Regions from separate parts of the Streptomyces sp. NPDC007346 genome, predicted to be linked through region 1. Evidence: riboswitches for the same ligand, from Rfam matches in the RefSeq annotation. Region 1 holds a riboswitch; the other holds the start of a gene.

Region 1 (20,674 bases):
CCCAGGCGGCCATGCCCTCCGGCAGCAGGGCGGTCTTCCCGGCCACCTCGGGGACGGGCCGCAGCCGCGCCTGCGGCAGGTAGACCTCCTCCAGCCGCGCCCGCGCCGCGACCGGGGCCACCACCGTCATGCCCAGGCCGCGGACGGGCAGTTCGGGACGGGCCGCCTTGAGCGCCGCGTACCGCTCCTGGCTGTGGGCGGCCATCGCGCGGAGCCGCGCCGTGGAGCCACGCGGGAAGTGCAGGCCGGCCGAGCGGCGGCTGGCGCCGCTGCCGACGGCGTCCCGCTCCAGGACCACCACGCGGGCGTGCGGCGCCCGGGAGACGATCTCCTGGGCGATGGTGAGGCCGAGTACACCGCCGCCGACCACCGCGACGTCGTAGGCCGTTCGGCCCTGCCGGGGCGGAGTCATCCGATGCTCCGCGCGGCGCTCGCCCCGGGGGTCTTGGAGGACCATTCGATGAAGGACGCCAGCTGCTCGTGGGTCCGTACCCCGAAGAGGCGGTCCGCGATGCGCTGGCTGCGCCAGGCGTTCAGGCTGAGGTTGGGGTCGGCCAGGCCGCGCTGCCCGCGGGCGGCGTTCTGGACGAAGACGCTGCGGTCGGCCGGGCCGTCCCAGCGCACCGCGAAGTCCTCGTCGATGCGCAGCTCGTCGCCGTCGCGCTCCAGCCGGTCCGCGATCGGCGCGAGGAAGTCCATCCGGGCCGGCCGGAAGCCGGTGGCCCAGACGATGACGTCCGCGTCGAAGTGTTCGGCCGGGGCGCCGGGCTCGTCGTTGTGCCGGACGGTCAGGTCCCAGCCGTCGACGGCGTTCTCCTCGACCGCGACGACGTCGCGGTTGGGGTGCAGCCCGACGAGGTCGGTGTTGCCCTCCACGAAGCGGTGGACGTAGACGGCCTGGTAGACGTCCCTCAGCGTGGACTCGGAGATGCCGTCGCTGCTCAGGACGTGCTGGGCGTTGAAGGTGGCGCGGGTCTCCGGGAGCAGGCCGTAGAAGTAGTCCGAGTGGGACGGCATGTAGTAGTCGTTGGTGAAGGGCGAGTCGTCGATCGGGAAGTAGTTGCGGCGGCGCGAGATCCACGAGACGCGGCGCGGCAGCTCGTCGCCGGAGCGGGAGATCAGGTCCAGGAACGCCTCGGCGCCGGACTGCCCGCCGCCGACCACGACGACCCGCTTGCCGCCCAGGTTCCGGGCCGCCTCGACGTAGTCGTTGACGTGGAACTGGGTGCGGCCGAGCGTGCCCTGCGGCGGGACCCAGGGCTGGTTGCCGACGCCGACGGCGATGTTGTCGGCGGTCACCGTGCGGCGGTCGGTGCGCAGGGTGAAGACGTCGTCGAAGCCGACCTCCAGCACCGTCTCGCCGAAGACGACGTTGGGGTTGCGCCGGGAGGCCCACGCCAGGTAGTTGCGGAACTCCAGGCGCGGTACGTCGGAGAACTGGGCGTTCAGGAAGTGGTACACCCGGCCCTGCTCGTGCAGGTAGGAGAGGAAGGAGAAGGGGCTCTTGGGGTCGGCGAGGCTGACCAGGTCCTTGAACATGGAGACCTGGAGCGTGGCGCCGGGTATCTGCTGGTTGTCGTGCCAGCCGAAGGCTTCCTTCCGGTCGATGAAGAGGTTGTTCACCTGCGGGCGACCATGGAGCAGTGAGGCCAGACTCAGGTTCGCCGGGCCCACCCCGATGCCGATGCAGCGGTAGTGGCCGGACCCGGGACGGATGTCGGTACTCATGCGGTCCTCTCCTTCAAGGCGTGCCGGTGGCTGACCGGCCCAGTCGTGCTGATGAGGGCGGGGGCGGTGTCGACGAACGTGCTGCCCAGGCCGTGGGAGTCCAGGAAGGCCATCCAGCGGACGGCTTCCCCGGCCGGCCGGCCGGCGCGGTTCAGACCGGGAGGCAGCGCCCCGGCCATCACCCGGGTGACGCCGTAGGCGATCGGCAGGGAGACGGCTCGGGCCATCGCGCTCTCCGACTCCTCGCCGGTGAGGTCCATCAGGTACGAGCCCTGCCAGCGCCTCCCGCCCGCCGCGCGCACGTCCAGCGCCACGGAGAGCACCACGCGGTCGCGGTCGCTCTCGGTGGTCGGGTGGAGTTCGGCCAGCTCCGTGGCGAGCCGGCGGACCTGTGCCTGGTCGCCGGCGCTCACCACGCGGAAGACCGGTTCCCAGGCGTCGCGCCAGCCCGCGTTGCGCAGGGTGCCGCGGACGAAGGTCCGCAGCCGCCAGCCCTCGGGGATGCCGTACTGGGACACGAAGGGCACGCTGTCGCGGTTGGGGTGGACCTCGAAGTCCTCGCCGCCCAGGCGGTGGACGGTGGTGGCCTCCCACGGGCGGACGGCGGTGCTCTCCACGCCTTCGGCGATACGGCGCGCGGGGGAGCCGAGCGCCGCGAGCACGCCGTACGGCGCCCAGCTGAAGCGGTAGCGGAACGCGTTGGGAACAGCCGGGATGCCGCCGCAGTAGGAGGTGAAGTCCACCGACTCGGCGGTGTCCCCGATCGCCTCACGGGCCTTCCCGACCAGCAGATGGGCCATCAGGTGATCGATGCCCGGGTCGAGTCCGGCCTCGGTCAGCACCACCAGGCCGGCCTCGGCGGCGCGCTCCGCCAGTCCGGCGATCTCCTCGGAGACGTAGCTGGTGCAGGCGAAGTGGGCCCGGCGGTCGATGGCGAGGCGCAGCAGCCGTGGGTGTTCGGCGGCGGGCAGCATCGAGACGATCACGTCTCCGGCGCCCACCTCGGCCTCCAGGGCCCCGTCCGTCAGGGCCCGCACCTCGGCGTGGCCGATCAGGTCCAGGGCGGCGAGCCGTTCGGCCGCGCGCTCGGCCGTACGGTCCCACAGCACGACGCGATCGGCCTGCGCGCACAGGAACCCGAGGCCGCTGCGACCGGTCGAGAGGCCGGTGCCTATCCAGTGGACGGTGCCGCTCGCGGGCACCGGGCCGGGCGATGTCGAGTCAGCGGGCATCGGCGTACTCCTTGTCCTCACGGGGCCGGCCGTCGTTCCCGTCCGCGCGGTGCTCGGTGGGGTCGCTGTTCCCGAACCCGGCGACGGCGGTCTCGAAGGCGCCCAGGCAGCGCGTCCAGACCGGATCCGAGCCGCCCAGGTTCGCCAGCAAGGGCCACAGCTCCGCCGAGAAGGCGCGGCTGGCCTCCACCGGAAGCAGCGACGGCAGATTGTCGATGGCGATGAGGTCGGCCGGCCGGTCACCGTCGCGCAGGCGGCGCACCGGCCGGTCCCAGTCGGTGAGTTCGGTGTAGACCGGCAGGACGTTGCAGGCCGAGGTCACGTCACAGGTGACGTCCGCCACCACGGAGAGGCGGCGGGGGCCGTCGAGGTCCCCGTGGGTCAGGAAGGGCGGCGTGGGCCGGGTCATCAGGACGGTGTTGACGAGGATGTCGTGGTCGAGCAGGGCCGCCCGGTCCAGCGTGGCCGTCTCCGCCACGTCCCACCGGGTGGGTGTGAACCCGGCGGCGACCAGGGCGTCGCACGCGCCACGGCCGCTGCGCCCGAGGGCGCCGATCACCAGCGCGCTCCCGTTCTCGCCGGGCTCGTCCAGCAGGGAGTCCAGCGCGGTTCGACCGGTCGGGGCCAGTGGGGCCCGCAGCCGCCCGCGTCGGTGCAGCACGGCCAGGGCCGCGCCGACGTAGCCCGCCCAGTAGCCGAAGGCGGCCAGCCGCCGGCCGGTGCCGCCGGTCAGGTACTCCAGGTCGAGGAGCCTGCCGCCGCCGGCCGTGAACCGGGCGAGCAGCTCGCCCGCGCCGGTCTGGCCCTTGTAGGCGTGCCCGAAGTAGATGTGCCGGTGAGTCAGGTCGGCCGGCTCTGCGGGCAGCTCCTTCAGGCCCAGGATGTGGGCGTCGTCGGGCGCGGCGGTCCAGCTGCCCGCCGGGGCGGTGCGGCAGCCCGCGGCGAGGTAGTCGTCGAGGGGGAAGGCGCGCTGCGCGGACGCCTCCACGGTGATCTGTGCGCCCTGGCTCACCAGGCGCGCCGCGTCCTCGGGGACGAGGGGTGCGCGGCGTTCGCTCGGCCGGGATTCGGCCCGCATCCAGAGGAGCGGATTGTCCGACATCTGCTTCATTCTCCTTTGTGGGCAAACTGGCGACTTGTGATGAGAAATCCAGTGGAAAAGGGCAGGCGGTAGCCGTGTGCGGTGCTCGTCGTGGAAGGCGGACACGCCGCTACGGCAGCGGGATCCGGGCGCTGCCCCGTGGCCGGCAGGTCACTGCGGTCGGTCCGGGTGGCCCGGAGGGCGGCAGCGTCCCGGTGACCGCCCTGACCGCTTCGATCGGCCAGGTCACCTGGGTGCTCCTCGCCGGGGACCGGTGCTCCGGTGCGGGCCGTCGGCCCGCCGAGGGGAAGGGGGCGTCAGAGGAAGCGGGCGGGGAGCGTGGCGCGCCGGGCGTCGAGGGTGCCGGCGATCGTCAGCCGCATGACCTCCGAGGTCCCCTCGTATATCCGCAGGGAACGGATCTGCCGGTACAGACGCTCGGTGACACTGTCTCCGGCCACCCCCGCCGCGCCGAGCAACTGCACGGCGGAGTCGACGATGTGCTGGGCCTCCTCGGTCGCGTACAGCTTGGCGATGCTCGAATGCCGGGCGAAGCGCCTGCTCCCGTGGTCGATCTCCCAGCCCGCTCGCGCCACCAGCAGCGCCGCCGCGTCGAGCCGGACGGCCATATCGGCCAGGGCCGCCTTGGTCAGCTGGAGGTCGACCAGCCTCTCGTTGCCGATCCGCCGGGTCCGGGCGTGGGCCAGCGCTGTGTCGGCGGCCCGGCGGGCGAAGCCGAGCGCCGCCGCGCCGACGGTCATACGGAACCGCTCCAGCAGGTCCATGGCGATGACGAAGCCCTTGCCCGGCCTGCCCAGCACGGCTTCCCGGGGCACCCGGCAGTTCTCGAAGGAGAGGTGGGCGAAGGCGCGCGGAGCGACCACGTCCAGGCGGTCATGGGCCCGCAGGCCGGGGGTGGTGGCCGGGACGAGGAAGGCGGTGAGCCCCAGCGGGCCGGGGCCCTCGCCGGTGCGGGCGATGACGACGTACACGTCCGCGATCCCGGCGTTGGCGATCCACGCCTTCTGCCCGTTCAGGACGTAGCCGCCGTCCTCCTCCGGCTCGGCCCGCAGCCCGACCGAGGCGATGTCCGAACCCGCCTCCTGCTCGGAGACCGCGAACGCGCCGATGAGCGAGCCCTTGGCCATCCGCGGCAGGTAGTGCTCCTTCTGTTCCTCGCTGCCGTACCGGATGACAGGGGTGGCGGCGAGGGCCTGGATGGAGAAGGCGAAGTCGGCCAGGTCCTCGGCGTAGGCGAGCGCCTCGCGCATCAGGCTGATGGTGCGGAAGTCACCGGACGGACCCCCGGGCGCGGACCGCGGGTCCAGGAAGGCGAGCCAGCCGTCCTCGCCGAGCATCCGGACCAGACGCCGTCCGGCCTTCTCCGGGTCCTCCCGGCGGACCTCCTTCCACAGGGGGGCACGGCCGTCGCACCACGTGCCGATGGAGTTCGCCAGGCGGCGGTGCCGGTCGTCGTAGAAGGGCAGGGCGAGGATCTCCTGATCGAAAGCGCTGGTCGGTTCCAAAGCGGTTCTCCCTGCGTGGGGCCGGCCGAGGGGGTGCCCGGCGGCAGACGTCAGATGAGCAGGCCGGCATCGTCGTCGGCGCGGGCGGCGGCCGACTGCTCGGCGCGGACCCGGCCGACCAGCTTGTGTTCGACGTAGTAGGCGAAGGAGGCGTAACCGCGCCAGATGCGGCGCCACTCCCGCTGGACCGCCTCCTCACCGGAGTTGCGCCGGATGTCGTCGAGGTAGGCGACGATGATGTCGGCCGCCTGACGGGCGTGCCCGGCGGAGAAGTTGTCGATCGACAGGTGGGCCTGCTCGTAGGTCGCGTCGAGGTTGTGGCGGCGCAGCTTCTGTATCTCCTGGAGCCGCATCGCGCCGAGCCCGAACATCTCGATGCCCAGGGTGTAGCCGAGGATCTCGTTGTAGAGGGTGTCGGGGAAGAGCGACAGGCACACCTGGTGGATGGAGACCCCGTAGAGCTCGTCCGGCAGGTCGCTCTGCTCCAGGAACGCGTCCTGCCGGATGTGCGGCAGGTGGATGTCCATGCTGGCCAGTACCTGGTGGATGATCGTGACGTGGTTCTTGGCGACGTCGCCGCGGCCCATCTCGTCGGCGTAGATGGAGAACAGCATGTGGTCGCTCTGCCGGTGGTTGCGGCCGAGGTTGCCGATGCGCTGGGCCCAGGTGCCGTCGATCAGGTTGCCGAGGGCGAAGGTGCTCTGCTCGAAGATCACGGTGTCGCGGTCGGGGACGTCCGTGAGGGGCTGGTACGGGTCGACCAGCTTGTCCCAGTAGATCGCGTCGACGCGCGCCATCAGCGCCTCGGGCGTGTAGTCGAAGAACTCGGCGTCGGTGAGGATGCCGCCCGATCCACAGCCGAACAGCAGCTCCGCTTCGGCGAGGTTGGCCTGGACCCGTTCCCAGGCGGTCCCCAGGATGTGGGGGAACTGCTCGATGTTGACCAGGCGGTGCAGCAGCCGGCGGTGGTCGAGGTCGGTCGGGGCCTCGGCGAAGACCGTATCGGCCGGGTCGCTGCCGCGCAGCGCCTCGGTCCAGGCCAGGGCCTGTTCGTCGCCGGCGGTGTTCGGCCGGAAGTCGAGGTCCGCCGGTTCACCCGCCTCGATGGCCTGGGCCCACCTGGTGAACACGGCCGCCTCGTGCGCGTCGAAGATGCCGAACATGGGCCCGCCGAACTTGATGGACCGCAGGAACCGGCACACGCCCTCGCGGGCGGGTTTCATCTGCCGGGCTTCGCGGAACTGGCCGACGAAGGCCGCGAGGTCCATGTTCTCGTCGTCGAGCCACTCCGACAGCCGCCGGTCGCCGATGCGCACACTGCGATGCTGGCGGCCCGCGTACGGCGCGTGCCGGGCCACGATCCGCCCGACCTCGGCATCCAGGGACAGCCCGTCGTGCCAGTCGGCCAGTTCGCCCAGGAGCGTGGTGTGCTCGCGCTCCAGCCGCAGCACCAGCTCGATGGCGGCGGTCATCCGCTGCCGGTCCCGCGCTCCGGTCGGCGAGGCCTCGGTCATCCTGAGGTACTCGGCGAGGACCGAACGGGCCTCCTCCTCGGCCAGGAAGGGAGTCTCCGTTCCCAGCAGCAGATCGTCGACCCCCAGGGCGTTCACGGCGTACTGCACGCCGACCACTTCGGGCAGGAACGACGCGGGCAGCCGGGAGAGCGCGAGGTAGAAGGAGGCGTGCAGCGCGGTGAGCGGGCGAGCCTCGGTCTCCTTCAAGAAGTCCACGGTCCCGATCTCGGGCAGGTGCACCTCGCGCTCGATGAGCGCCCGCCGCCGCCGGGCCGGTAACCCGCGCTCGGGGGTGCCCTCGCCCTGAAGGAAGAAGTGCTGACCGAAGAGCCGGTTGACGATGACCGACGGCTGCGTGGCGGTCTGCGAGACGGTGTCCAGCCAGCAGCCGGCGAGCAGCATGAGCGGTGCGCGCTGGCGCAGGACGAGGCGGTACGTCTCCGACCCGCGCCTGCGCAGATCGGCGAGGGACGGTTCGAGGGCGGTGCGGGCCTGCCGGACGCGGGCGGCGATCGTCTCCGCGTCCGTGGTGGTCTCTTCCCCGGCAGGGGGCAGGAAGGCGTGGAGCGTCCGGCGAGCGACGAGGAGGGTTGTCTCGCTCTCCTGGTCGTCGAGGAGTTGGCGGAAGATGTCGGCCGGCCCGGCGCCGAGAACCGCGGCGGCGTCCTCGGCGGCTCGCGGGCTGAACCGGAAGGCCGCGCCGGGCAGGGACGTGGTCAGGTCCGGAAGGGGAAATCCGGCGTGTGCGTTCATCAGGACTCCGAGGTCTCATTGCTCGTCGGCTGCTGGGCGGCGGCCAGTCGGCGAAGGAGTACGCCGACACGGACGCCCGGCACGCTCGATGCCAGTAGGTAGTGACCGTCGTCGCGCAGTCGCCCCGCGTCGGCGCGGTCCACGAGATTGATCAGGGGGTCGGCTGCGAAGCAGTGGCCGACGCGGGCGATGTTGTCCAGGAACAACTGCCGTGCGGTGAAACCGGCCTGATGCTCCTTCAGCACGATGATCGGCTTGAAGAGGTTGGGGTGCAGTACGCCGTCCACGTCCTGGAGGGTCAGGTCGAGGGGGGTGAGGATCCGGTCGTTGACCACTCGGGCCAGGTCCGAGCTGATCTCGTGGGACCAGCCGAGGGAGGGCGGGTCCTGGGCGCAGGCGCTGCCCAGGATCTCGTACGCGTCCTCGCCGTACCGCCGGCCGCTCACCAGGCAGGCGGCCGAACCGTCGCTGAACAGAGCGAAGTCCTCCATCCGGATCGCCTCGTCCGGGATCCGGTCGGTGGTGACCACCAGCACCGTGCGGTGCTGCCCGGAGGCCACCAGCGCCTGCGCCATACGCAGTCCGACCAGCAGATTGGTGCAGCGGTTCAGGGTGATGCCGGTGAAGGCCGTATCGGTCAGTCCGAGGCCGGTCATGACGGCGTGGACGAAATCCCCGTGGGTCCGGGGGCCGCCGGGGAACCGGGTCGAGCACAGGATGAGGGCGTCGACCTCCTCGGGCCCCGCCCCGGCCGCGGTGAGCGCCGCCCGGCCGCTCTCCACCGCCAGCGTCTCCAGGCTCTTTCCGGTGCGGTGGACCGTTCCCCAGCCCCACAAGGAGGCCTTGGCCGGTATCCGCAGTTCGGCGGCGCGTGCGGTCAGGTTCGCTATGGAGGAGTGATCGGCCGGGCTCTCGCCGAGGACGTAGGAGGGGGCGGACAGATGGACGGGAATGGCGTTCACCCTGTGGAGTCACCTTCCTGGCCGGCCGGTGGGGCCGGTGTCATCGCCGCGTTGACTTGGGGGTAGGGGAGGGCGTCCGTCCCGAAGCCGAAGGTTCCGTGGGTACGGATCTCCTCGGCGGCGCGGACGACCGAACCGAGCGCGGCTCGGGCCAGGGCCGAGCCGACGCTGATGCGCCGTACGCCGAGTTCACCGAGTTCCGCGACGGACAGGGGCAGGGCGGGTGAACCCATCAGGACGTTGACCGGGCGGGTGACGGCGGCGCACACCGCGCGGACCGCCTCACGATCGGGGAGGGCGGGTGCGTAGAGCACATCGGCGCCCGCGGCCTCGTAGGCCCGTAGCCGGCGGATGGTGTCCGGGAGGTCGGCGCGGCCCTGGAAGAAGTTCTCGGCGCGGGCGGTCACGGTGAAGGGGAAGTCGAGCTCCCGGGCGGCGGCGACGGCCGCGGCCACCCGTTCCACCGCCTCCTCCAGGGGGCGTACGGGATCGTCGGCCCGGCCCGTGGAGTCCTCGATCGAGCCGCCGACCAGGCCCGCCGCGGCGGCGAGCTCGATGGTCCGGGCCACCTCCTGCGGGGTGTCGCCGAATCCGCTCTCCAGGTCGGCGGAGACCGGCAGGTGTGTCGCGGCCACGATCTGCGCCGCGTTGGCGAGGAACTCCTGCCTGCCCACTCGGTTCGTACCGTCCGGCAGGCCCAGGCTGTAGGAGAGTCCCGCGCCGGTGGTGGCGAGGGCGGCGAAGCCGAGTCCGGTCAGCAGCCGCGCGGTTCCCGCGTCCCACGGGTTGGGGACGACGAAGGGTGCGGGGCCCTCGTGGAGCCGGCGGAAGGCGTGGGCGCGGGCGTGCTGGTCGGCGGGGTCCACGGAAGGGGTGATGGATGGGTTCACGACGGAAGTTCCTCTGTGACGTCGGTGTCCTACGGGTGCGGCACGCTCAGATGAGTACGACGTGCCCGTCGACAGGATGCCCGTCCCCGGGTGCTCCGGACAGGAGCGACCGCAGGGTGTCGGTGACGGTCCGGGAGCGGCCGTCGAAGTAGAAGTGGCCGCCCTCGCGCCAGTGCCGGGCCGGAGGCCGGAGGCATTCCCGCTCCCAGGGCTCGAGCGCGGCCTCGCCGACGTGCGGGTCCTCCAGACCGTTGATCAGGGTCACCGGTACGGTCAGCGGCGCGGCCGGCCGGTACGTGTACCCGGCGACCAGGCGGAAGTCGGCGCGCAGGTGCGCCAGAAGCAGCTCCTGGAGGGTTTCGTCGGCCACGACCTCCGGAGGCAGGCCGCCGAAGAAGCCCACGGCTTCCGTGAACTCCCGGCCCTCCAGCCGGGCGGCCTCCACCACCCGCTGGGTCGGCAGCAGAGCGGGGCCGGCGCAGCCGGAGGCGACGAGGTGGCGGAAGTCCGGCATGTGGCCGATCCGACGCGCGACCTCGAAGGCCAGCACCGCGCCGAAGCTGTGCCCCAAGAGGATGAAGGGACGGTCGGCGGTGGCGGTGATCTCGCGCGCCACCGCGTCGGCGAGTTCCGCGACATCGGTGGGGGCGGGCTCCCGGTAGCGGCGGCCGCGTCCCGGCAGGCAGAGTGCGGCGATCTCTGCCGTATCCGCCAGGTCCGACTGCCAGCTGAGGAACAGGCGCGGGTTACCGCCCGCGTGCGGGAAACAGTAGACGCGTGCGGCGGTCGGGAACTCGGATTCCGCGTGGTCGCGGATGAACCAGGAGGAAGAGTTCGCCCGAGCGGCCGCGCTCACGGGGTTGTCTTGGGCGTGGGTGAGTTCCAGCCAACATCGGCCGGAGTGATTACCTCGCCGGATACGCGGTGAGAGGTGCCGGCGTTCGTGGAGGGCGCCGCGAGCACGTCGTCGGCCAATGTGGCCGCAGTGGCCGAAAAGACAATGCAGACCGTTAGGGCCAGCGGGAGTAACGTACGGGCGCGGGAAGGGTGTGCCCACATTTTGTTGATCCTTTCGAAAGGGTGGGACGCGTGTCCCTGGATTGTCGCCGGAGTCGAGGTCGATTGCCGCGACCGGCCTCGAGCACTGTGGCACCCGGGTCACCCTGGACTCAAGGTCCGAGGTAGCTCATACTTTCGCATTGCCGAGACCTGATGGACCCGGAAGTCGTACAGTAGTAGATATGGGGCATCAGCCTGCATTTTGAGGGCCCACAGGAGTCAGCGAACTGGCAGGACGACCGGTTAAGTTGGAGAGTATGAATGGAACGTGAAATCTCGGAAGGCCCGAATGGTGTGCAACAGCTCATGGTCGAGCACTTACAGGCGCTCTCCCGGCTGGTCGCCGGCGGCCCACCCTCGGCCTCAGCCGCAACGACGACGGCAGAAGAAGCTCCCGCCGACCCCAGCATCGAGTACCACTACGGGCTCGAAGCCATTGCCACCGCCATCGACGAGGCACTCGCCGGCGCACGCAAGGAGATCCTGACCGCGCAGCCCGACGGGCCGCGCCCCGGGCCGGTTCTGGACGAGGCCCTCGCATCCGTACGCCGCCAGATAGAAGAGGGCGTCGCGATGCGCACTCTTTATCAGCACACCACGCGATTCGACGAAGCGACCAAGAAGTACGTGCGGACCGTCTCCGATTACGGAGTTCAGGTCAGAACGCTGGCCGAGTTCTACGACCGGATCATCATCGTCGACGAAAGCGTCGCCTTCATCTCCGCCAACGAGAGCCGTAGCAACGCCATTGCCATCAGAGAGCCCGCGATCGTGCGCTTCCTCAGAGACATATTCGAACGCTCATGGGACCGCGCGAAGCCCTTTCCCTTCGTTTCGACACATGCCGCGAGAGCGGCCGAGCAGGTCATCCCCTCGCTGCGGAAGTCGATCGGAAAGCTGCTCATAGCCGGATATCCCGACAAGCAGATCGCCCGTCGGCTCGGTATCAGTGAACGGTCACTGCAAGGGCATATCGCGGCGATGAAACATGAGCTGGGGGCGCACACCCGAATCCAGTTCGGCTACGAGCTGGGAAGAAATGAGACCACGCTCATCCTGTGAAGCGTCAGGCGCGGAAAGAGGGGGACGAGCGGGCAGGAGAACAGGGGCGGGGAGATCGTGTCTCCGCCCCTGTCGGTGTCGCCGCCGGCTCTGCCGGCCTCGGCCCGTGACTCAGCGCGCTGTCTCCGCCGCAGCGGCCGGCGCCGCGCTCTCCTCATCTCCCCGCCTGCGGAAGCCCGGCATGCGGGACACGGCCACTCCACCCAGGCAGATGGCGCCGCCGAGGAGTGTGACCCAGCCCGGCACCTCGTCCAGGGCGAGCCACGAGATGACGATCACCACGGCGGGCACCGCGTAGGTGGTTGCCCCCAGCTTCCCGGCGGTGGTCCGCGACAGCGCGTACGCCCAGGTGGTGAAGGCCAGTGCCGTGGGGAAGAGCCCCAGATAGACGACGTTGAGCGTGGCTGCCAGTGGCGCTTGGGACAGGTTCGACACCAACTGCCCGCTGAACGGCAGACATGCGACGGTGCCGATGAGACAGCCGTACGTCGTCACCTGCATCGGGCTCGCATGCCGCAGTGCGGGCTTCTGCAACACCACACCGGCCCCGTACGCCACGGCAGCCAGCAGGCAGAGCGCCAGGCCGAGGACCGAGGACGATCCGCCGCCGGAGGTCGAGACGCCGACGACCACCGCGCCGACGAACGACACGGCCATGCCGGCCAGCAGCAGGGGCGGGAATCCCTCTTTGAGGAACCAGCCGCCGAGCAGCGCGATCACCATCGGCCCCACGTTGACGACCATGGACGCCGTTCCCGCGTCCACCAGTTGCTCGCCCCAGTTCAGCACGATCATGTAGACGCCGAACCAGAGCACCCCCGACCCCACGATCCCGGGCCAGGCCTGCCGCGGCGGCACTCCACCGCGCTGCACCACCAGCAGGCAGACCAGCGCGAGGGAGCCTGTCAGCAGCCGCCCCAGCGCCAGAGCCCCGGGGTCGAAGTAGTCGGCGGCGGCGCGAATGGACACGAACGCCGAGGCCCAGAGCACCACAGTGGTGGACGCGGCTACCAGCGCCCGCCGATCCATTCCGGATCGGCCAGATAATGAGTTCATTCGGCCAACCTAGCTTTGCCGTTTCCCGAAGCGGCAGATCCTCATGTGAAGTCGCCTGATTTTCGGCTGGATCGCGTGATGCGGTGGCGGGGAAGTTCGGTTGAGTGACGCCGTACTCCGACGGCGAGAGGTGGTTCCCCGGACCGCGGTCGCGCACACGCTCATGACCACGAGGTGTGGCGTCGGTGGACCTGGCGGGTGGAGAAGGTTTCCTCTTGGATAGCGGAGTAATCGACGACGGGGCCGGCTGAGGGCAGGTCGGCAGGAGCGTCGGATTCGCTGTTGGGGGTGAGCCATCGTGCGACGGGGCGCGACGGTGGTGATGTCGCGGAAGCCTCGCGCAGCGGCGTCATCTCACGGCAGGGTGACCAGCCTTGAGGGGGCTACCTGCCCGTCAGCCCGCCTGTCAACAGGCCGTCAGGTGGCACGGCCCTCGGTTCCGCACGCACGGACGGGGCCTGGCCTGGCCTTTTCGCGGGCCTTCCTGCGGTGAGCCGACCAATGCGGCGGTACTCGGTGAGCAGACCGCCGAGCCCCCCGGGGCGCTGCCCCCGGGCTCCGCCGGCCGCGGAGCCCGATGACGCGATGGCCCACGGACTCACGCCGGAGCATTGTCGGCGCGGACGAGGGCGGCGGGGTGTGCGTAGAGGACTTTCGTCGGGCTTTCATCCGGCTTTCATCGGACAGGCCCGGAAGACCCGGGGAGGGCCCGTTTTCACGGGCGGCTACAGCGACTGACGGCAGCGAATCGCACCATGAACGGTTTCCCGGAAATCTCTGGAATATCTCATGGCGGTCAAGAAGAAATGGGGGGGCGTTCGGTGTGCGTGTGACGCACCGCGGAAACGGCAGCCGGACCGATCTCCTGGAAATGCCAGTCCGGCCACGGTCTTCATTCCGTTGAATTCCGGTCCGCAAGCCGTTCTCAGCACTCGATGATGTTCACCGCGAGCCCGCCCCGGGCCGTCTCCTTGTACTTCACGCTCATGTCGGCGCCCGTCTCCTTCATGGTCTTGATGACCTTGTCCAGGGAGACCTTGTGGCTGCCGTCCCCGCGCAGCGCCATCTTCGCCGCCGTCACGGCCTTGACCGCCGCCATGCCGTTGCGCTCGATGCACGGGATCTGGACGAGCCCGCCGACCGGGTCGCAGGTCAGGCCCAGGTTGTGTTCCATGCCGATCTCGGCGGCGTTCTCCACCTGCTCGGGGGAGCCGCCCAGGACCTCGGCCAGGGCTCCGGCCGCCATCGAGCAGGCCGAGCCGACCTCGCCCTGGCAGCCGACCTCGGCGCCGGAGATGGAGGCGTTCTCCTTGAAGAGGAGGCCGATCGCCCCGGCGGCGAGGAGGAAGCGGACGACGCTGTCCTCCTTCTCCGTCTCGGTGCAGCCGCCGGCCGCGAAGTTCATGTAGTAGTGCAGGACGGCCGGGATGATGCCCGCCGCGCCGTTGGTGGGGGCGGTGACCACACGGCCGCCCGCCGCGTTCTCCTCGTTGACCGCCATCGCGTAGAGGGTGATCCACTCCATGGCGTGGGCCTGCGGGTCGCCCTCGGCGCGCAGCTGGCGGGCCGAGTTCGCGGCGCGGCGGCGGACCTTGAGGCCGCCGGGGAGGATGCCCTCGCGGGACATGCCGCGCGAGACGCAGGCCTGCATGACGCGCCAGATGTCCAGCAGGCCGGAGCGGATCTCCGCCTCGGTGCGCCAGGCCAGCTCGTTCTCCATCATCATCGAGGAGATGGAGAGGCCGGTCTCGCGGGAGAGGCGCAGCAGCTCGTCCCCGGTGCGGAAGGGGTGCCGCAGGACCGTGTCGTCCGGGACGATCGGGTTCTCGCCGGCCACCGCGTCCTCGTCCACGACGAAGCCGCCGCCGACCGAGTAGTACGTCTTCTCCAGAAGCGGGGCGCCCTCGGTGTCGTACGCCAGGATCGTCATCCCGTTGGCGTGGTACGGGAGCGCCTTGCGGCGGTGCAGGATCAGGTCGTCGTCGAAGGCGAAGGCGATCTCGTGCATGCCGAGCAGGTTGATCCGGCCGCTGGAGCGGATCTCCTCCACCCGGCCGTCGGCCGACTCCACGTCCACGGTCTGGGGCGACTCGCCCTCCAGGCCGAGCAGGACCGCCTTGGGCGTGCCGTGGCCGTGGCCGGTCGCGCCGAGGGAGCCGTACAGCTCGGCCCGTATCGAGGCGGTGTGTGCGAGCAGCCCCTCGTTCTTCAGGCGGCGCGCGAACATCCGGGCGGCCCGCATCGGGCCCACCGTGTGGGAGCTGGACGGGCCGATGCCGACCGAGAAGAGGTCGAAGACCGAGATGGCCACGGGAGGACTCCTTGGGGTTGGAAGACGCCGTTGTCTGCCTGGGTGGTGCGGGAACGGGCCAGGTGGTTCGGTACGGGCCGGGGTGGGGCCCGCGGGACAATCAGGTGCAAAGGGTGGAGCGGGGGACACGGGTCGGGGCACCGCGCTCACTCGTTCAGTGTGCGCGGTGCCCCGCCTTTATGCGCAGAATCGCAGGCCAGGTGCTACTTCAGGCCGGGGTACAGCGGGAACTTCTCGGCCAGTGCGACGACGCGGGCCTTGAGGTCGTCGGCGTCGTAGGCCGGCTTGAGAGCGGAGGCGATGATCTCCGCGACCTCGGTGAAGTCCTCGGCGCCGAAGCCGCGGGTGGCCAGGGCCGGGGTGCCGATCCGCAGGCCCGAGGTGACCATCGGAGGGCGCGGGTCGTTCGGGATGGCGTTCCGGTTGACCGTGATGCCCAGCTCGTGGAGGCGGTCCTCGGCCTGCTGGCCGTCCAGCTCGGAGTTGCGCAGGTCGACCAGGACCAGGTGCACGTCGGTGCCGCCGGAGAGGACGGAGACGCCCACCTCGGTGACGTCCGGCTGGACCAGGCGCTCGGCGAGGATGCGGGCGCCGTCCAGGGTGCGCTGCTGGCGCTCCTTGAACTCCTCGCCCGCCGCGATCTTGAACGAGACCGCCTTGGCCGCGATCACGTGCTCCAGCGGGCCGCCCTGCTGGCCCGGGAAGACCGCCGAGTTGATCTTCTTGGCGAGCTCCTGGGTGGAGAGGATCACGCCGCCGCGCGGACCGCCGAGGGTCTTGTGCGTGGTGGTGGTGACGACATGGGCGTGCGGCACCGGGCTGGGGTGCAGACCGGCCGCGACCAGGCCCGCGAAGTGCGCCATGTCGACCATCAGGTACGCGCCGACCTCGTCCGCGATGCGGCGGAAGGCGGCGAAGTCGAGCTGGCGCGGGTAGGCGGACCAGCCGGCCACGATCATCTTCGGCTGGGACTCCTTGGCGAGGCGCTCGACCTCCTCCATGTCCACGAGGCCGCTCTCGTCGACGTGGTACGGGACCACGTTGTAGAGCTTGCCGGAGAAGTTGATCTTCATGCCGTGGGTCAGGTGACCGCCGTGGGCCAGGTTCAGGCCCATGATCGTGTCGCCCGGCTTCAGCAGCGCGAACATCGCGGCGGCGTTCGCCTGCGCACCGGAGTGCGGCTGGACGTTCGCGGCCTCGGCGCCGAACAGTTCCTTGATCCGGTCGATCGCGATCTGCTCGACCACGTCGACGTGCTCACAACCGCCGTAGTAGCGGCGGCCGGGGTAGCCCTCGGCGTACTTGTTGGTGAGGACGGAGCCCTGCGCCTCCATGACGGCGACCGGAGCGAAGTTCTCCGAGGCGATCATTTCGAGGGTGGACTGCTGACGGTGGAGCTCGGCGTCGACGGCGGCGGCGACGTCCGGGTCCAGCTCGTGGAGGGAGGAGTTCAGAAGCGACATCAGGGGGTCCCTTAAGGTCTCAGTTGCCGGAGAACGCGGTGTACTCGTCGGCGGAGAGCAGGTCGGCCGGCTCCTCCGTGACGCGCACCTTGAACAGCCAGCCGCCCTCGAAGGGAGCGGAGTTCACCAGAGAGGGGTCGTCCACGACGTCCTGGTTGGCCGCCGTCACCTCACCGGTCACCGGCGAGTACAGGTCGCTGACGGACTTGGTCGACTCCAGCTCCCCGCAGGTCTCGCCCGCGGTCACCGTGTCGCCGACCTCCGGAAGCTGGGCGTAGACGACGTCACCGAGCGCGTTGGCCGCGTACTCCGTGATGCCGATGGTGGCGACGCCGTCCTCGAGGGCCGACAGCCACTCGTGCTCCTTGCTGTACCGCAGCTGCTGGGGGTTGCTCATGACCTGAATTCTCCTGTACGCGGGGGAGTGCTGATGAACGGTGGTCTTACGGTGTGAGACAGAGGTACGTCACTTCCGTGACGCCTGCGGGCGCGAGAGGGCCCGGTTTCTACCGGGATATCACTTCTGGCGCTTGTAGAACGGCAGCGCGACGACTTCGTACGGCTCGTGCGTGCCACGGATGTCCACGCCCACGCCCTCGGTGCCCGGCGCGGCGAAGGCCGCGTCCACGTACGCCATGGCGATCGGCTTGCCCAGGGTGGGGGAGGGGGCGCCGGAGGTGACCTCGCCGACCACCTTGCCGTCGGCGACGACCGGGAAGCCGGCGCGCGGCACCCGGCGGCCCTCGGCGACCAGGCCCACCAGCTTGCGCGGCGGGGCGGCCTCGGCGCGCTCGGCGGCGGCCTGGAGCGCCTCGCGCCCCACGAAGTCGCCCTCCTTCTCGAACTTCACGACCCGGCCCAGACCCGCGTCGAACGGGGTCAGCGCGGTCGTCAGCTCGTGCCCGTACAGCGGCATGCCCGCCTCCAGGCGCAGCGTGTCACGGCAGGACAGGCCGCAGGGGATCAGCCCGTGTGCCTGACCGGCCTCCGTCAGCGCCCGCCACAGGGCCTCCGCGTGCTCGGGCGCGACGAACAGCTCGAAGCCGTCCTCGCCGGTGTAGCCGGTACGGGCGATGAGCGCCGGGACCCCGGCGACCGTGCCCGGCAGCCCCGCGTAGTACTTCAGCCCGTCCAGGTCCGCGTCGGTGACGGCCTTCATGATGGCGGGGGACTCGGGGCCCTGGACCGCGAGCAGCGCGTACGCGTCCCGGTCGTCGCGCACCTCGGCGTCGAAGCCCTCCACGCGGGCGGTCAGCGCGTCCAGCACGGTCTGGGCGTTGCCCGCGTTGGCGACGACCATATATTCGGTCTCGCCCAGCCGGTAGACGATCAGGTCGTCCATGATCCCGCCGTCGTCCTGCACGATCATCGTGTAGCGGGCCCGGCCGTTGCCGACGGTGGCGATGTTGCCCACCAGCGCGTAGCTCAGGAAGGCCGCGGCCTGGGGGCCGGTGACGGTGATCTCGCCCATGTGCGACAGGTCGAAGAGACCGGCCCGGGTGCGTACGGCGTTGTGCTCGTCGCGCTCACTGGCGTACCGCAGCGGCATGTCCCAGCCCGCGAAGTCGGTCATGGTGGCGCCGAGCGAGCGGTGCAGCGCGTCGAGGGCGATGAGACGGGGGGCAGTGCTCATGGATACGGCTCCAGGGCATGACGACATCAGGACGAATCCTCCCCATCTGTCATCGGAACCTGAGAGGTTCGCCGATATCCCCTGACGGGGTACGCCCCGGAGAGGAGCGCCCCTGTTCACAGGGGTCGGCTTGCACCTTGGGTGGAGCCGCCGGGCGGCTCGCTTTTCAGATCTGCCTCATCCACGCGGTACGGGGCCTGAGAGATTCAAGGGAGGATCTTGCTCCTTCGGCGCCCGGCTCACAGCTGTGGCCGGAACTCTCCCGCGCGGATTCGAACGGCCGGTATGCAGTTGGCGGGGTCATCATCGCACGCATTGCGGCAGAGTGGGGCGGCCGGTACCCACACATGTGCGAACGGCGGGAGTGGTTGTGCCGCCTTGCCATTTCTTTACACTTCAGGAGCAGGCGTGGGTGGCCCGACAGCAGGGGGATGGGCGATGGCGTTGCAGCGGTCGGTACCGACCGCGGGGGTCGCGCACGGCGCGATGCCCGCACAGCCCGGCGCACCCGCACGTGAGCTGCTGGAACCCCCCGCGCCGGTCGTACGCGACCTGCGCGGGCGCACCGGCCGGGGCCCGTCGGGCCTCGACTTCACCGCGGGCGACATCGTGGTCGTCTCCGGGCTCCCCGGCGGCGGCAAGTCCACCCTGATCCGGCGGGCGGTGAGCGGCCGCGCCATCGACTCCCAGAACACCCGCGACCTCTGGGCCGCGGCCCTGCCCCGCTTATTTCCCTACGCCCTCTACCGCCCCCTGGTCCGGGTCGCCCACTACCTCGGCCTCTGGACGGTCCTGCGCTCCGGCGAGTCCGTCGTCGTCCACGACTGCGGTACGCAGACCTGGGTACGCCGCTGGCTCGCCCTGCACGCCGCCCGCCGGGACCGCACCCTGCACCTGCTCCTCCTCGACGTGGACCCGGAGACGGCCCGCCGGGGGCAGCGCGAACGCGGCCGGGGCGTCTCCGGCTACGCCTTCGCCCGCCACCGCCACGCGGTCGCCCGGCTGATCCGCTCCACCGAACGCGGCACGCTGCCCGCCGGCTGCGGCTCGGCGGTGCTGCTGGACCGGGAGGCCGCGAGCGCGCTGAACCGGATCTCCTTCACGGACGGCCGTTCCGGTTAGGGTTCTGGCCTACGGGTGAGGCCCCGGAAGGGGCGACAGGCAGCGGAGAGAGGCACAGAGGCAGTGGACATTCCGGCACCGGCCCCGGCGCACCCCCAGCACGGGTGGCCCGCCAACGAGCTCGAAGAGGTGCTGACCGCCTCCCTCGGCGTCGCCGACGCGGGCGGCCGCCTGGTCGAGGTGCTGGGCCGCAGCTCGGTCTGGGTGCCGCTGCCGAACGGCGGTTCGCCCGCCAGCGCCGACCTGGACCTGCCGATGATGGACATCGAGGGCGCCGCGTACGTCCCCGTCTTCAGCTCCGAGGGCCAGTTCCTCAGCTGCGTCGGCAGCCACATGTCCTTCGCCGTGGCGCCCGCCCGCGACTTCGCCCGGGGCCTGCCCCCGCAGGTCGGCATCGCGGTGAACCCGGGCGGCGCGGTCGGCATACCGCTGCCGCCGCCCGCCGTCGCCGAGCTCTGCCGGGCCGGGCGCACCGCCCTGGACGGCCCGGCCACCGGCGGGCGGGTCAAGCTGTACGAACCGGACTGGCAGCACGACCCGGTCGACTTCCTCACCGCCGTCTCCGCCGAGTTCGAGGCCACCGGCGTGGTGAGCACCGCCCGCCGGGCGCTCGCCAGCATCGAGGGCGGCGACCCGGTCCTCTTCGTCGGCGTCGAGTTCGCCGCCTGGGACGGCACGGGCCAGAGCGTCCCGATGGACGCCCTGGGCCGGGCGCTCGGCCGGGTGGAGGTGCCCTGGCCGGTGAACCTGGTCCTGCTGGACATGGCCCAGGACCTGGTCGGCGACTGGATGCGCGAGAAGGTACGGCCGTTCTACCGGCGCGAGGGCCACTGAACGGACCGGCGTGAGAGCAACGGAACGGACCGGCGTGAGGGCCACGGAACGGACCGGCATGAGAGCGACCGAACGGACCGGCGTGAGGGCCACGGAACATACCGGCGCGAGGCGGCGAGACGTACCGGCGCGAAGGCCACCGGCCGCCTCGGAAGGCGCCCGCGTTCCGGCCCCGCCCGACCGTGGCGTCAAGTCGGTGTCAGAAGTGGCGCCTAAGCTGGTTTGATGGCGAGGCCGCTCCCGTGTGCCCGGGAGCGTCGGACGGATCGATGAGGGGCGGGACCCAGGGTGAGTGCGTCAGGCACTGCGGCGACCGGGCAGGTCGAGCACATGCTGCGCCAGGTGAGCCCCGGGCGTTACGACGCCTACGAGGCGCTGCTCGCGGCCCTCGCCGACGGCCGGGTCTGGATGCTGCTCTGGAACGGCACGGCCGGCTCCCCGGACGCCC
Region 2 (10,245 bases), on a different contig from region 1:
AGATCTCGCCCGGTGTGTGGGTGGCCGAAGGCGCGGAGGTCCATCCGGACGCCGTGCTCCGCGGGCCGCTGTACATCGGTGACTACGCCAAGGTCGAGGCGGACGTCGAGATCCGTGAGCACACGGTCGTGGGATCCAATGTGGTCGTCAAGACCGGCGCCTTTCTTCACAAGGCCGTGGTCCACGACAACGTGTACATCGGGCAGCACAGCAACCTCCGGGGCTGCGTGGTCGGCAAGAACACCGACATCATGCGGGCGGCCCGGATCGAGGACGGCGCTGTCATCGGTGACGAGTGTCTGGTCGGCGAGGAGTCGATCATCCAGGGCAACGTGCGGGTGTACCCGTTCAAGACCATCGAGGCCGGCGCGTTCGTCAACACCTCGGTGATCTGGGAATCCCGCGGGCAGGCGCACCTCTTCGGGGCGCGCGGCGTCTCCGGGATCCTGAACGTCGAGATCACCCCCGAGCTGGCGGTCCGGCTGGCCGGCGCCTACGCCACGACCCTCAAGAAGGGGTCGACGGTCACGACCGCCCGTGACCACTCCAGAGGCGCGCGTGCCCTGAAGCGGGCCGTCATCTCCGCGTTGCAGGCCAGCGCCATCGACGTACGCGACCTGGAGAACGTACCGCTGCCCGTGGCCCGGCAGCAGACGGCACGAGGCAGTGCGGGCGGCATCATGATCCGTACGTCGCCGGGGGTGCCCGACTCGGTGGACATCATGTTCATCGACGAGCGGGGCGCCGACCTCTCGCAGGCGCAGCAGCGCAAGCTGGACCGGGTCTACGCCCGCCAGGAGTACCGCAGGGCCTTCCCCGGCGAGATCGGGGACCTGCACTTCCCGTCCAGCGTCTTCGACTCGTACACGGGCTCCCTGCTGCGCAACGTCGACATCGCGGGGATCGCCGACTCGGGGCTCAAGGTCGTCGTGGACGCCTCCAACGGCTCCGCCGGGCTTGTGCTGCCCAGCCTGCTCGGGCGGCTCGGGGTGGACGCCCTGACGATCAACCCGGGGCTCGACGAATCGCGGCCCACCGAGTCCGTCGAGACACGCCGCGCCGGGCTCGTCCGGCTCGGGGAGATCGTCTCCTCGGCACGGGCCGCCTTCGGCGTACGGTTCGACCCGGTCGGTGAGCGGCTCTCCCTCGTGGACGAGCTGGGCCGGATCATCGAGGACGACCGGGCCCTGCTGGTCATGCTGGACCTGGTCGCCGCCGAGCGGCGCAGCGGACGGGTCGCCCTGCCGGTGACGACCACGCGCGTCGCCGAACAGGTGGCGGCCTACCACGGCACCCAGGTGGAGTGGACGACCACCTCGCCCGACGACCTGACCCGGGTGGGACGCGAAGAGACCACCATCTTCGGAGGAGACGGGCGCGGCGGGTTCATCGTTCCCGAATTCAGCAGCGTCTTCGACGGGACGGCCGCTTTCGTCCGGCTCATCGGACTCGTCGCGCGGACCCAGCTCACCCTCAGCCAGATCGACGCCCGCATCCCCCGGGCCCACGTCCTGCGCCGCGACCTCGCGACGCCGTGGGCGGTCAAGGGCCTCGTCATGCGCAGCGTCGTCGAGGCGGCAGGAGACCGCAGCGTGGACACCACGGACGGTGTCCGGGTGGTCGAGGCGGACGGACGGTGGATCATGGTGCTCCCCGACCGGGCGGAGGCCGTCACCCATCTGTGGGCGGAAGGCCCGGACGACGCCTCCGCGCAGGCGCTGCTCGACGAGTGGTCGGCCGTGGTGGAGAGCGCAGGCGAGTGACCTCCTGACACCGGTGCACCGGAACTCCCCGTCCAGGGCGTCCCGGTGCACCGGTGGGGCCATTCGGCGGTAGCCGTGGTGACGTGCGACGATGTGCGGCATGTCGCAGCAGCCCCCCGATCGGAGCACCCCCTCGCCACCCGCACGCCCCGACGCCTCCATGTCGCTGCTGAACAACGTGATGGCCCACAGCCTCGACGAGGGGTACGCGGAGGCCTCGGCCCGCCGCAGGGCCGACGGGAGCGCGGAGCTGCCCCGTACGCTCAAGTCGAAGCTCGGCCTGGCCGCCGGCCTGGTGGTGGCCGCCCTCGTGGTCACCCTGGGTGCCGCCGAGGCGCAGGTGTCGGCGCCGGTCGTCGCGAAGGAGCGCGAAGAGCTGATCGACCGCATCAACGCCGAGACCCGCGCGGCCGACACCCTGGAGTCGGATGTCGACAAGCTCCGCAGTGACGTGGGCGAGCGGCAGCGCAAGGCCCTGGAACGTCACGGCGGGGACCAGGGAGAGCTGGTGGCCCTGCTGTCCGGGGCGACCCCGGTCGAGGGTCCCGGGGTGAAGCTCGTCGTGGACGACGCCAAGAACACCGATCAGGGCGGCGGCGGGCCCCGCGAGTCGTCGAGCTTCGCCGACACGGGCCGGGTGCGCGACCGGGACATGCAGCGGGTCGTCAACGGCCTGTGGGAGTCCGGTGCCGAGGCCATCGCCATCAATGGGCAAAGGCTGACGGCACTGTCGGCGATCCGCGCCGCGGGCGACGCCATACTGGTCGACAACAGACCGCTCGTACCGCCGTACACCGTGCTGGCGGTGGGGGACGGGAAGAACCTCGCCTCCGCGTTCCGGGGCAGCGCCGACGGCCAGTACCTCAACGCGCTCAAGGAGAGCTTCGACATCCGCACCAGCTTGTCCGATCAGGCGAAGGTGCGGCTCCCCGCCGCACCGAGCCTGATCGTCCGTACAGCAGAGCCGAAGGCCGCCGGCAGTGATGCGGCAGAATCAGGGAAGGGCACATCGTGATCGCCGTACTGGGCCTCGTCGTGGGAGTCGTGGTCGGACTGTTGGTCCGGCCCGAGGTACCGGCGGTGGTCGAGCCCTATCTCCCGATCGCCGTGGTCGCGGCGCTCGACGCGGTCTTCGGAGGGCTGCGGGCCATGCTCGACGGCATCTTCGTCGACAAGGTCTTCGTGGTGTCGTTCCTCTCCAACGTCGTCGTCGCCGCGCTGATCGTGTTCCTCGGCGACAAACTGGGTGTCGGCGCTCAGCTCTCCACCGGTGTCGTGGTCGTGCTCGGCATCCGGATCTTCTCCAACGCCGCCGCGATCCGTCGGCACGTCTTCCGGGCTTGAGGCCGATGAACAACGACGAGAACCCGCCCAGCGAACAGCCGGACACCGCTGATTCCGCCGTACCGGACGCCCCTGCGCGCCCACCGGCCGCGCAGGAGGTCTCCGGGCGTCAGAGGCTGCTGGCGGGCCTGTGGCCGCCCCGGCTGAGCCGGGCTCAACTCATCGTGGCGGTGCTGCTGTTCGGCCTCGGTCTGGGGCTGGCCATCCAGGTGCGGTCCACCAACGACGACAACACGCTGCGCGGAGCGCGGCAGGAGGACCTGGTCCGGATCCTCGACGAGGTCGACGATCGCACCCAGCGCCTGGCGGACGAGAAGCAGCGCCTGGACGACCAGCGCACCGAGCTGGAGAACAGCTCGGACCAGGCCGAGGAGGCCCGGAAGCAGACGCTGGAGAAGGAGCGGCAACTGGGGATCCTCGCGGGTACGGTGGCGGCGCACGGCCCCGGCATCACGCTGACCATCAGCGACCCCTCGCGCGCGGTCGCGGCCGACAAGCTGCTCGACACCATCCAGGAGCTGCGCGCGGCCGGGGCCGAGGCCATCGAGGTCAACGGCGTCCGGGTGGTGGCCAACACGTACTTCGCCGGGGACGGCGGTGACATCCAGGTGGACGGCAAGAAGATCGAAGCGCCCTACGAGTTCAAGGTGATCGGCAAGCCGCAGGATCTGGAGCCCGCCCTCAACATCCCCGGCGGTGTGGTGCAGACGCTGGAGAAGGAGCAGGCCACGGCGGTGGTGGAGCGTTCCGACGACATCGTCGTCGACGCCTTGCGACCGGCGAAGCGGCCTGACTACGCTCGGTCGTCGACCCCGTGAGCGCGCCGGGCCGAAGGGCCGGTGGACGAGGGTGTGAGGTTGCGGGGGGTCGGCGCACCGGATTGGTGGTGCGTGGTGGAAACTGTCGAGTGGATACGGACGTTGTGAAGATGTCCGGGTCGGCAGGTGTGTTCATTCAGGGTTCGTCCTGCCCCACGGGCGGGTCTATGTCGGTCAAGGGGAATCGCCCGTGAAGTTGTTTGCGAAGTTGTTCGGGAAGAGCGCACGCGAGGACAGCAACAGTGCTGCCCGCCACCGTGCTCCGCGCCACGGCCAGGGCGAGGAGCAGGAAGCGGAGCGCCCGCTCTTCCGCGATGAGGTGTCCGGTGACGGCACTCCGGGTGGTCCCGGCGTGTCGTCCGTTGACCCTGCCGGTGCCGGGGCAATAGGTTTCGGCGAACCATCAACCTCAAGTGCGGGTGGAGGGTTCACCCCGGAGGGCTCGTCGATGCCGGTCTGTACGAGGTGCGGTCACCGCAATGCGGAGGCCAGCCGATTCTGCTCCAACTGCGGCGCGCCGCTGCGGGGCGGTGTTCCCGAGCGTGCCTCGGAGACCACGTCCACCATCTCCATCTCCGGTCTTGAGGCGTACGAGGCCGAGGCGACGGGCCAGACGGCCCTGCCCTCGCTCTCCCCGGAGGCCCAGGCCGCCGTCGACGCGCTGCCCGGAGGCTCGGCGCTGCTGGTCGTGCGCCGTGGCCCGAACTCCGGCAGCCGTTTCCTGCTGGACAGTGACCTGACGACCGCCGGCCGTCACCCGCAGAGCGACATCTTCCTCGACGACGTGACCGTGTCGCGGCGTCATGTGGAGTTCCGCAGGGGTCCGGACGGTAGCTTCACCGTGGGTGACGTCGGCAGCCTCAACGGCACCTATGTCAACCGTGAGCGCATCGATTCGGTCCTGCTGTCCAACGGCGACGAAGTCCAGATCGGGAAGTACCGCCTGGTCTTCTACGCGAGCCCGCGGGGCGTGTGACCAGCCCCCGGAGTCCGTCCGGGGGGACCCCAGGAAGGCCCATGCTGCGAACACCGACAGGCGGTGCCGGTGACGGCGCCGCCACCGCGGACGCGCGCTGGGTGAGCATCGGAACGGTGCTCACCCAACTGCGCGAAGAGTTCCCGGAAGTCACGATCTCCAAGATCCGCTTTCTGGAGGCCGAGGGGCTCGTCGAGCCGCAGCGGACTCCGTCCGGGTACCGGAAGTTCGCTCCCGGCGATGTGGAGCGCCTCGCGCAGGTGCTCTGCATGCAGCGGGACCACTACCTGCCGCTCAAGGTGATCCGCGAGCACCTGGACGCCCTGGCCCGGGGCGAGCAGCCCGTGCTGCCCTCACCGGGGGCCCAGCGCGACCTCGGGGACGGGGTGTGGGATTCCGGTCCCGGCACGGCGACCGCCGCGCGGGTCGGGCGGGCCGAGCTCCTGGCGGCCGCCCAGGTCGACGAGGAGCAGCTGGAGGAGTGGGAGTCCTACGGGCTCATCGTCGCGGCTCCCGGGGGCGGCTACGACGCCGAGATGGTGACCGTGGCCAAGCTGGTGGCGGAGCTGGGCCGCTTCGGCCTGGAACCACGCCATCTGCGCGCCATGCGCGCCTCCGCGGACCGTGAGGCGGGACTGGTCGAGCAGCTGGTCGCGCCGCTGCGTCTGCACCGCAATCCGCAGACCAGGGCCCATGCCGAGGCCACGGCGAACGAGCTGGCCGAGCTCTCCGTACGGCTGCACGCCGCGCTCGTCCAGACCGCTCTGCGCAGCCGTCTGCACTGAGCTCGGGGGAGCCCGACTACCCAAACATGGCGAGCACGTCCTAGGGTTGCTGTGTGAACGAGCTCGACGTTGTCGGTGTCCGGGTGGAAATGCCCTCCAACCAACCGATCGTTCTCCTGCGTGAAGTGGGAGGCGACCGGTACCTCCCCATTTGGATCGGTCCTGGGGAGGCGACCGCCATTGCCTTCGCCCAGCAGGGCATGGCTCCGGCCAGGCCGCTGACCCATGACCTGTTCAAGGATGTGCTCGAGGCCGTGGGCCAGGAGCTCACCGAGGTCCGGATCACGGACCTTCGCGAAGGGGTCTTCTACGCGGAGCTCGTCTTCGCCAGCGGGGTCGAGGTGAGCGCCCGGCCGTCCGACGCCATAGCGCTCGCCCTGCGGACCGGAACGCCGATCTACGGCAGTGACGGCGTGCTGGACGATGCGGGCATCGCGATCCCCGACGAGCAGGAGGACGAGGTGGAGAAGTTCCGCGAATTCCTCGACCAGATCTCACCGGAGGACTTCGGTACCAACAGTCAGTGACCGTCCCGCAGGGGTGTCGTCAGCGCATCCGAAAAGCCTTTCCCGGAAGCGAGACACGGGAAACCACCCTCAGGGTGATTATCACTCGGCGTGCCGAGTGTGGCGATCGTTGACGCACCCCCAGTGACTGCCTACCTTCGAGTGGGCAGGTCAAGGACGGAGGTCGGCGTGAGAAGCAGCGGCGACGGTACGGCGGCGGGTGGGCCGTATCCGCAGCACGGCAGTGGAGCCGACCACGCCATCAGGCAGCCGGCTGCGCCGGCGGCGGTGGCAGCGGACGGCGTGGCAGCGGCGAGCGATATCGGATATCGCGGACCGACGGCGTGCGCGGCGGCGGGCATCACCTACCGCCAGCTGGACTACTGGGCGCGCACGGGGCTGGTCGAGCCGAGCGTGCGGCCGGCCTACGGGTCGGGGACCCAGCGTCTCTACAGTTTCCGGGACGTGGTCCTCCTCAAGATCGTCAAACGGTTCCTGGACACCGGGGTGGCTCTGCAGAACATCCGCACCACGGTCCAGCACCTGCGGGCCCGGGGGTTCCAGGACCTGGAGCGCATGACTCTCATGAGCGACGGGGCGACGGTCTACGAGTGCTCCTCGCCCGACGAGGTCGTCAGCCTCCTCCAGGGCGGCCAGGGAGTCTTCGGAATCGCCGTGGGGGTCGTCTGGCGCGACGTGGACGCGGCGCTCTCCCAGCTCCACGGCGAGCGGGTCGACACCGGTGAGACCCTCATCGGCAACAACCCGGCCGACGAGCTGGCCCGGCGCCGCAACCGCGCCGGATGAGCGGCTGAGCGCACCGGACAAGGCGAAAACGGGATGGTTCCGGCACTCCACGGAGTGCCGGAACCATCCCGTTGTCAGTGGCGTGAGGCAGCATCGGGGGTGTGAGACCCGCGCCGACCATCCTCCACCTGGACATGGACGCCTTCTACGCCTCGGCGGAGCAGGCGGCCAAGCCCAGCCTGCGCGGGAAGGCGGTCGTGGTCGGGGGCCTCGGCCCCCGCGGCGTGGTCGCCACCGCCTCGTACGAGGCACGGCTCCTGGGCGTGCACTCGGCGATGCCGACGGCCCAGGCCAGACGCCTCGCGCCGAACGCCGCCTACCTGGTGCCCCGCTTCTCGCTGTACCGGTCGGTGAGCGAGCAGGTGATGGAGCTCCTGGGGCGGCTCTCGCCGCTGGTGGAGCCGCTGAGCCTGGACGAGGCCTTCGTCGATCTGGAGGCGGGCGGGACGGCGGACGACTCGGCGTCGGCCAGGGCGACGGGGGAGCGGCTGCGTACGGCCATCCGGGAGGTGACCGGGCTGAGCGGGTCGGTCGGTCTCGCCGGTTCGAAGATGCTCGCCAAGATCGCCTCCGAGCAGGCCAAGCCGGACGGCCTGGTGCTCATGGAGCCGGGTACCGAGCGCGAGCTGCTGGCCCCCATGCCCGTACGGACGCTGCCCGGCGTCGGCCCCGCCACCGGTGACCACCTCCGGCGCGCCGGCATGACCACCGTCCACGACCTCGCGGAGGCGGGCGAGGCCGAGCTCGTACGGCTGGTCGGCAAGGCCCACGGCCACGGGCTGCACCGGATGGCGCTCGGGCTGGACGACCGGCCGGTGGTCGCCGAGCGGGACGCCAAGTCCGTATCGGTCGAGGACACCTTCGACGTGGACCTGCACGACCGGGTGCGGGTGCGCGCCGAGGTGGAGCGGCTGGCCGTGCGGTGCGTGGAGCGGCTGCGCTCGGCCGACCGGTCGGGGCGCACGGTGGTGCTGAAGGTGCGCCGCTACGACTTCTCCACCCTGACCCGCTCCGAGACCCTCAGAGGCCCCACGGACGACCCCACAGTGGTCCGTGAGGCGGCCGCGAGGCTCTTGGAGGCCGTCGACACCACCGGGGGCGTACGGCTCCTGGGCGTGGGTGTCACGGGGCTCGCGGACTTCACGCAGGAGGACCTCTTCGCGCAGGCCGCCGACGCCCGGGAGCTGGCGGCGCGCTCGACGGTGCCCGAGAAACCGGTCGCGGAGGGCGCGCAGGGCGGGGGACCGGTGGACGAGGAGCCCGACCGGGAGAGCGCCGAGCAGCTTGCCGCCCGGCGCTGGCCCGCCGGCCACGACGTACGCCACGCGGTGCACGGGCACGGCTGGGTGCAGGGGAGCGGGGTGGGCCGGGTGACGGTCCGGTTCGAGGAGCCCGGAGGGCCGGTCGGCCGGGTCGTCACGTTCCGCGTCGACGACCCGGAGCTGAGCCCGGCCGATCCGCTGCCCCTGGTCCGCGACCCGGTCGACTACTCCTCCTGGCCCGCCAGTCTGCCGAAGTCGCGGTCGGGGCCGCTCTCCGCCGCGGGCGGGGAGTCCAGACCGTAATGGCGGTAGAGCTGGAGTTCCTGCTCGGGGGAGAGGTGCCGGCCGACGCCGAAGTCCGGGGCGCCCTTGATCAACGCGCGGTCGAAGGGGACCCGCAGCGTGTCCTCGACGAACTCGCTGGGCTCCAGCGGGACGAAGGCGTCCCTGCTGAACAGGCCGGTGCGGACGGCCGCCCACTCGGGCACACCGGTCGCGTCGTCGAGATAGACCTCATCCACCGTTCCGATCTTGGCGCCCTCGCGATCGAACGCCTTGCGGCCGATCAGGCGGCGCGGATCGATATCGGTCTGCACGGTGCCTCCCACTGGTCGCCACTGCTCGAGGGGGCCCTGTCACGTCGGGGTGGTCCCCTGTCGTTCCACCAGCACCAGACAAGTGCAGATCCGTGGTGTCGGCCACTCGAGGCCTCCGCGGGGATGGCCGCTGGTAGGCTGGCAGATGGCTGCTGACCCCGTGCGGGAGAGTCCTCCGGTGCAGAATCCGGAGGCGCCGAAGGAGCAAATCCTCCCCGGAATCTCTCAGGCCCCCGTACCGCACGGACGAGGTCACTCTGGAAAGCAGGGCGGGCTCGTGCGGCGCATGCCGGGGCGGGCTCCACCCTCACCGACGGTGAAAGTCGGCACGCCTCCGGGCGGGCCGGTGAAGCTCTCAGGTTGAGATGACAGAGGGGGAGGCCGTTCGGGCACCCACGCCGTGGTGCCCCTCGCAGGTCGTGACAGACCAGGAGGCCTCCACCATGACCCCCCGTCGCACTCCGCTCTCCCAGCTGGAGCAGGGCATTCCGTTCGAGCAGCGCCACATAGGGCCCGACGCCGAAGCCCAGGCGAAGATGCTCGCCCAGGTCGGCTACGGCTCCCTCGACGAGCTGACCGCCGCCGCGGTGCCCGACGTGATCAAGAGTGCGGAGGCCCTGAACCTTCCCTCGGCGCGCACCGAGGCGGAGGTGCTGGCCGAGCTGCGGTCGCTGGCCGACCGCAACAAGGTCCTCGCCCCGATGATCGGCCTCGGCTACTACGGCACCTTCACTCCGCCCGTCATCCTGCGCAACGTCATGGAGAACCCCGCCTGGTACACGGCCTACACGCCGTACCAGCCGGAGATCTCCCAGGGCCGCCTGGAGGCCCTGCTCAACTTCCAGACGATGGTCGCCGAGCTGACCGGGCTGCCCACCTCCGGCGCCTCCCTGCTCGACGAGGGCACCGCCGCCGCCGAGGCCATGGCGCTCGCCCGGCGCGTCGGCAAGGTCAAGAAGGGCGTCTTCCTGGTCGACGCCGACACCCTGCCGCAGACCGTCGCGGTGATCGAGACCCGCGCCGAGCCGACCGGCGTCGAGGTCGTCGTCGCCGACCTCGGCGACGGCATCCCCGCCGAGATCGCCGAGCGCGGCGTCTTCGGCGTCCTGCTCCAGTACCCGGGCGCCTCCGGTGCCGTGCGCGCCATCGAGCCCGTCATCGAGCAGGCCCACGAGCTCGGCGCCGTCGTCACCGTCGCCGCCGACCTGCTGGCCCTGACCCTGCTCACCTCGCCGGGCGCCCTCGGCGCGGACATCGCGGTGGGCACCACCCAGCGCTTCGGCGTCCCGATGGGCTTCGGCGGCCCGCACGCCGGCTTCATGGCCGTCCGCGAGAAGTTCGCCCGCTCCCTGCCCGGACGCCTCGTCGGCGTCTCCGTCGACGCCGAC

The links. Region 1 has a riboswitch for glycine ahead of gcvT (glycine cleavage system aminomethyltransferase GcvT). Riboswitches for the same ligand answer to the same signal wherever they lie in the genome.
Region 2: linked by a shared signal. The riboswitch ahead of AB0917_RS30810 (glycine dehydrogenase (aminomethyl-transferring)) and the one ahead of gcvT (glycine cleavage system aminomethyltransferase GcvT) in region 1 are both predicted to bind glycine.

What each region holds. Positions count from the first base shown of each region.
Region 1 covers NZ_JBEYKR010000002.1:29,733-50,406, forward strand. The annotation lists gene AB0917_RS00970 (FAD-dependent oxidoreductase) at 1-412, opposite strand, end outside; gene AB0917_RS00975 (SidA/IucD/PvdA family monooxygenase) at 409-1,728, opposite strand; gene AB0917_RS00980 (saccharopine dehydrogenase family protein) at 1,725-2,960, opposite strand; gene AB0917_RS00985 (saccharopine dehydrogenase) at 2,950-4,062, opposite strand; gene AB0917_RS00990 (acyl-CoA dehydrogenase family protein) at 4,359-5,567, opposite strand; gene AB0917_RS00995 (iron-containing redox enzyme family protein) at 5,618-7,834, opposite strand; gene AB0917_RS01000 (3-oxoacyl-ACP synthase) at 7,834-8,796, opposite strand; gene AB0917_RS01005 (isocitrate lyase/phosphoenolpyruvate mutase family protein) at 8,793-9,686, opposite strand; gene AB0917_RS01010 (alpha/beta fold hydrolase) at 9,733-10,542, opposite strand; gene AB0917_RS01015 (LuxR C-terminal-related transcriptional regulator) at 11,007-11,807, shown strand; gene AB0917_RS01020 (DMT family transporter) at 11,919-12,863, opposite strand; gene AB0917_RS01025 (L-serine ammonia-lyase) at 13,789-15,174, opposite strand; gene glyA (serine hydroxymethyltransferase) at 15,378-16,637, opposite strand; gene gcvH (glycine cleavage system protein GcvH) at 16,657-17,034, opposite strand; gene gcvT (glycine cleavage system aminomethyltransferase GcvT) at 17,155-18,270, opposite strand; glycine riboswitch at 18,447-18,545, opposite strand; gene AB0917_RS01045 (ATP-binding protein) at 18,709-19,392, shown strand; gene AB0917_RS01050 (enhanced serine sensitivity protein SseB) at 19,456-20,226, shown strand; gene AB0917_RS01055 (enhanced serine sensitivity protein SseB C-terminal domain-containing protein) at 20,557-20,674, shown strand, end outside.
Region 2 covers NZ_JBEYKR010000183.1:1,650-11,894, forward strand. The annotation lists gene AB0917_RS30760 (mannose-1-phosphate guanyltransferase) at 1-1,763, shown strand, start outside; gene AB0917_RS30765 (DUF881 domain-containing protein) at 1,864-2,778, shown strand; gene AB0917_RS30770 (small basic family protein) at 2,775-3,107, shown strand; gene AB0917_RS30775 (DUF881 domain-containing protein) at 3,113-3,925, shown strand; gene AB0917_RS30780 (FHA domain-containing protein) at 4,116-4,901, shown strand; gene AB0917_RS30785 (MerR family transcriptional regulator) at 4,943-5,686, shown strand; gene AB0917_RS30790 (bifunctional nuclease family protein) at 5,740-6,213, shown strand; gene AB0917_RS30795 (MerR family transcriptional regulator) at 6,382-6,999, shown strand; gene AB0917_RS30800 (DNA polymerase IV) at 7,101-8,564, shown strand; gene AB0917_RS30805 (PRC-barrel domain-containing protein) at 8,486-8,857, opposite strand; glycine riboswitch at 9,011-9,108, shown strand; partial or broken gene AB0917_RS30810 (glycine dehydrogenase (aminomethyl-transferring)) at 9,301-10,245, shown strand.